DNA from 2 places in the Rothia sp. 27098_8_27 genome. Region 2 is predicted to be linked to the other one. Evidence: predicted binding sites of a transcription regulator. Region 2 holds the regulator's gene; the other holds the start of a gene.
What was found. Region 2 encodes HspR, which represses chaperone genes until heat shock. Its sites were predicted from a motif close to AAGTTGAGTCNNNNNGACTCAACTT; they were not measured.
Positions count from the first base shown of each region.

Region 1: clpB (ATP-dependent chaperone ClpB) is a predicted target of HspR. The motif match lies at 1,379-1,403, and genes of this name have one in related genera.

Region 1 is NZ_JAPWAJ010000007.1:16,408-18,864, forward strand. Features, by position in the region: gene clpB (ATP-dependent chaperone ClpB) at 1-1,326, opposite strand, end outside; gene O3675_RS07875 (NAD(P)-dependent oxidoreductase) at 1,592-2,275, shown strand; gene O3675_RS07880 (HAD family phosphatase) at 2,294-2,457, shown strand, end outside.
Region 2 is NZ_JAPWAJ010000002.1:10,630-13,086, reverse strand. Features, by position in the region: gene trmB (tRNA (guanosine(46)-N7)-methyltransferase TrmB) at 1-735, shown strand, start outside; gene O3675_RS03600 (heat shock protein transcriptional repressor HspR) at 1,006-1,512, opposite strand; gene O3675_RS03595 (DnaJ domain-containing protein) at 1,516-2,457, opposite strand, start outside.

The DNA of each region.
Region 1 (2,457 bases), on a different contig from region 2:
CTCCAGACGCTCAACCGATGCGGGATCGGTCTCGTCGGCAAGCGCCAGTTCCTCCATGGTGAGGCGGTCCACGGCGCGGCGCAACTGGTCGATTTCCTCCGGTGCGGAGTCAATTTCCATGCGCAGGCGGGATGCTGCCTCGTCAATCAGGTCAATTGCCTTGTCCGGCAGCTGACGGGAGGGAATGTAACGGTTAGACAGGGTTGCTGCGGCAACCAGCGCGGAGTCAGCAATCTGCACCTTGTGGTGTGCCTCGTAGCGTTCCTTCAGACCGCGCAGAATACCGATGGTGTCCTCGACGCTGGGCTCGCCCACGTACACCTGCTGGAAGCGACGCTCCAGTGCGGGGTCCTTCTCGATGTTCTCGCGGTACTCGTCCAGGGTGGTGGCACCGATCAGGCGCAACTCACCACGGGCGAGCATGGGCTTGAGCATGTTGCCTGCGTCCATGGAACCTTCGGATGCGCCAGCACCGACAACGGTGTGAATCTCGTCGATGAAGGTCACAATCTGACCCTCGGACTTCTTGATTTCTTCGAGGACTGCCTTCAGGCGTTCCTCGAATTCACCGCGGTACTTTGCGCCTGCGACCATGGAGCCCAGGTCCAGGCTAATCAGGGTCTTGCCGCGCAGGGATTCGGGCACGTCGCCGGAAACCATGCGCTGTGCCAGGCCTTCCACGACGGCGGTCTTACCGACGCCGGGCTCACCAATCAGCACGGGGTTGTTCTTGGTGCGGCGGGAAAGCACCTGCACCACGCGGCGAATCTCGGAGTCACGGCCGATGACCGGGTCAAGCTTGCCTGCGCGAGCAATGGCGGTCAGGTCGGTGCCGTACTTTTCGAGTGCCTGGAAGGTGCCTTCGGGGTCGGGGGTGTCCACGGTGCGGTCTCCTCGGACGTTGGGGATGGTCTGTGCGATGAGCTCTGCGGTAGCGCCGAGCTTGTGCATTGCGGTTGCGGTGCTATCGGTTCCGCTGGCAATGCCCAGCAGAATCATTTCGGTAGAAACGTAGGTATCTCCGAAGCCCTGGGCGCGGGTCTGTGCCGCCTGCAGAGCGGAAAGCGCGGCACGGCTGAGGGAGGCATTCTGCACGGAGGCACCGGATGCCTTGGGCAGCTTCTTGATTTCGGCGGATGCCGCCTCGGAGATAGCGTCCACATCCAGGCCAGCAGCCTTGAGGACTGCTACGGCGACGCCTTCGCGCTGGTCCATGAGGGCCTTGAGGATGTGCGCGGTTTCAATAGTGGGGTTACCGGCGGTTTGAGCATTAGTATTTGCCGCCGAGATGACTTCTTGACTCTTGGTGGTGAACTTGTTGTCCATGATGTTCCTTTCGCATTTCGAGGGGCTTATCCTATGCGCCCCTGCATTACATAACTTGAGTCTACTCCACTCAATTATGTTTCGCAAGCCTCCTGCAAAAAAATTTTCATATTTTTCACCCCACCTCACACCCCTGACCCCCAAACAAAAGCCCCAGACAAAAGCCCCAGTCAAAACCGCATTGTTATACTGACCGGACTGGGTACTTGCGAGGCTGGGCGCTTGCGGGCTCCCGCAACAATCACAGTCACGAATGGGGACCCACATGAAAATACTGGTTCTAGGTGCAACCGGCCGCACCGGTTACCTCTTCACCCGCAAAGCCCTAGAGGAGGGGCACACCGTCACCGCCTACGTGCGCAACCCCGACAAGGCGCTAACACTTTTGGGGGCGCACCAAAATCTCACTATCGTTCCGGGAGCCCTGAACGATGCCGAGCAGCTCGCCGCAGCATCCTCCGGGCAGGACGTCATGGTGAGCGTCCTGGGGCAGAAAGCCACGGTGCGAGAGTTTCTCTCCTCCACGTTCATGCAGGAGCGTCTGCCCCTCATCATGGAGGCGGTCACGGGCGCAGGCGTAAAGCATTGCGTTCTGATGAGCGCCTACGGTGTGGGCGATACGGTACGGACCGCGTCCCTGCCCATGCGCCTGGTATGCAAGGTCATCATGCGCGGCATTTTTACCGACAAGGTTAAGGCGGACGCCCTGGTTGCCGAATATCAGCCGTATATTTCGCATGCACATCCGGGCAGGCTGACCGACAAGCCAGGTAAGGGCGGGGTGAAGGTGTTTGATATGGCGAGCGTCGAGCGAACTCCGGGCATTCCGACGATTGCCCGTGAAGACGTCGCCGATGCGCTGCTCACTATCGCCAAGAACCCCCAGAACGCGGGCACAGATTTTTTGGTGACGATTGGGGACGTTGCCCTACGCTCGCGCCAGAAATAAACCGGTAGGCTTAATGACATGACGACTACGAACACCTTCCCCGCCGCCATTCTCTTCGACCACGACGGAACCCTCGTCGATACCGAACCCGTATGGGCTGCCGCAAAGGTTGCTCTCACCGCAGAATTTGGCGGCACCTGGACCGAGCAGGACACCCTCGACTGCCTGGGCCTATCCATGCA
Region 2 (2,457 bases):
GAAGAATTCTTCCGCCAGCCCTACTCCTTCGTCCGCCGCGGCGACCGCCTCACCGCGCGCCGCCAGAAGGCGTGGGACACCTACTCCCCCACCCACGTGCTGGACATCCCGCGCCTGCGCACCGACACCTCCGTCGCGCCCGAGGCGACTTTCGACCCGGTTAAGATTTACGGCCGTGAGGCGTACCAGGTCGTCGAGATCGGTTCCGGTCTGGGCGAGGCGATTGTGCACCGCGCAGCTGAGGTGCCCGAGGCGAACTTCCTCGCCGTTGAGGTGTACACCCCCGGCATCGCGGACCTGCTGCTGAAGATGGGCAACGCCGGCGTGGAGAACGTGCGTGTGGCTCAGGCGAACGCGCCTGAACTGCTCGACAACATGCTTGAGGAGAACTCCGTGGACGAGCTGTGGGTGTTCTTCCCGGACCCCTGGCACAAGTCCCGCCACCACAAGCGCCGCCTGGTGTCCCCGGCGTTCGCTGATAAGGTTGCGCGCGTGCTCAAGCCCGGCGGCATTTGGCGTCTGGCGACCGACTGGGAGGAGTACGCCCTGGTCATGCGTGAGGTTCTGGAGGCGCACCCCGACTTTGAGAACGTGAACCCCGGCGCCGGTGCGACTGAGGAGGATCCGCTGGGTGGTTGGGCTCCGCGTTGGGAGGGTCGTACCCTCACCAGCTTTGAGCGTAAGGCTCAGGAGGCGGGCCGCCGCGCGCACGACCTGACCTACCGCCGCAAGTAAGCACCGCCGCAAGTAAGCGAGGCAGCGCCAGTTACAGCCAGGTGGTTTCCCGCCACCGCGCAAAGTGCATACGTTAAAGCAGGTGAGGCTCCCCGATCGTTCGGGGAGCCTCACCTCCTTGTGTGTGGGTCTGAGTGCATGCGGGGCGGGGGTCTACCCTCCCTCTCGCGGCGTATACACAAAGACGCACAAGCCTACATGGGCGGCTGACTAGCGCAAATGAGCTAAAACAGCCGAGCCGTTTATCCAAGTGTAGCGGGTTTAGCCGGTTTAGCGCTGCGGTTTCGTATCATCCGCCGTAGCCGGCTGGTGACGCTGACGGTACAACACCACAGCCGAAGAACGCTGACGAGGCGCCGGGCGGGTACCACGGGCAATATGCACCACGTCACCACTGGTACCGGCAGCGAACACGCGCTCCGCCAAGCCCAGCTTCACCTTCGCATCCTCAACCTGACGCTGCAGCGCCGCAATCTGCTCCTGCTGCTCCTCCACGAGGGACTCCAGCTCAATAATGCGGCGAATACCCTCCAGGGAGACGCCCTCCTGCGAGAGCTGCTGAATCTGCTGCAGACGGTTCACGTCACGCTGCGAATAGCGGCGCGCCTTACCGGGCGCACGCGAAGGCTGGACCAGGCCGATACGGTCGTACTGGCGCAGGGTCTGCGGGTGCATGCCCGCCAGCTCAGCCGCCACAGAAATCACGAAAACCGGCAGGTCCACACTGTGCAACGGCTTGCCGCTACGGGACTTAGATGATGATTCTCGAGATGCCATGGTTTACTTCGCCTTCTTCAACAGATCCTTACGCGGGTTCTCCTGCGGTGCCAGTTTTACGAACTTATCGAATGCCTCCTGCGCCTCTGCGCTCAGCTCGGTGGGCAGTACAATCTCCGGGATGACCAGCAGGTCACCGTCGCCGCCCTTAGCCTTGAAGCCGCGGCCCTTAGCGCGCAGTCGGCGACCGACCTGACCGGGTGCCAGGCGCAGCTTCACGGTGGATGCATCGGGCAGGGGCACCTCAATCACTGCGCCGTCGACGGCCTCAGCGAGGGTGACGGGCGCGCGCATAATCAGGTTGTTACCCTCGCGCGAGTACACGGAGTCATCGGAGACGCGCACGGTGACCTTCAGGTCGCCGCCGCGCAGGCCCTTGCCGCGCAGGCGCACCTTCTGGCCGTCCTTAATGCCTGCGGGGATGCGTGCCTCGGTGTGAGAGCCGTCCGGCAGGAACACGGTCACGGTCGCGCCGGTGTATGCCTGGGCGAGGCTGACGCGGGTGCTGGTGGTGCTTTCTTCGGGGGCTGCGTGCTGTGCGCCACCGAAGCCGCCGCCGCCCATGCCGCCGAAGTCGGCGCTAGTGAAGCCTGCGGAGCGTCGGGAACCGCCGGCGCTACCACCGAAGAGGCCGCCGAGCAGGTCGTCGATGTTGATGCCTGCGCCGCCGTTGCTGAAGCCGCCGAATGCGTCCGCGCCGGGGTAGCCGGTGTAGCTGCCACCGCCGAAGCCGCCTCCGCCGAAGCCGCCCATGCCAGATGCGCCGTAGCGGCGGATCTGGTCGTACTCTTCGCGCTGCTTCTTGTCGGAGAGCACGTCATATGCTTCCGAGATTTCCTTGAACTTCTTCTCTGCTGCGGCGTCGCCGGGGTTCAGGTCCGGGTGGTACTTGCGGGAGAGCTTGCGGTACGCCTTCTTGATGTCGCTTTCGCTTGCGTCTTCGCT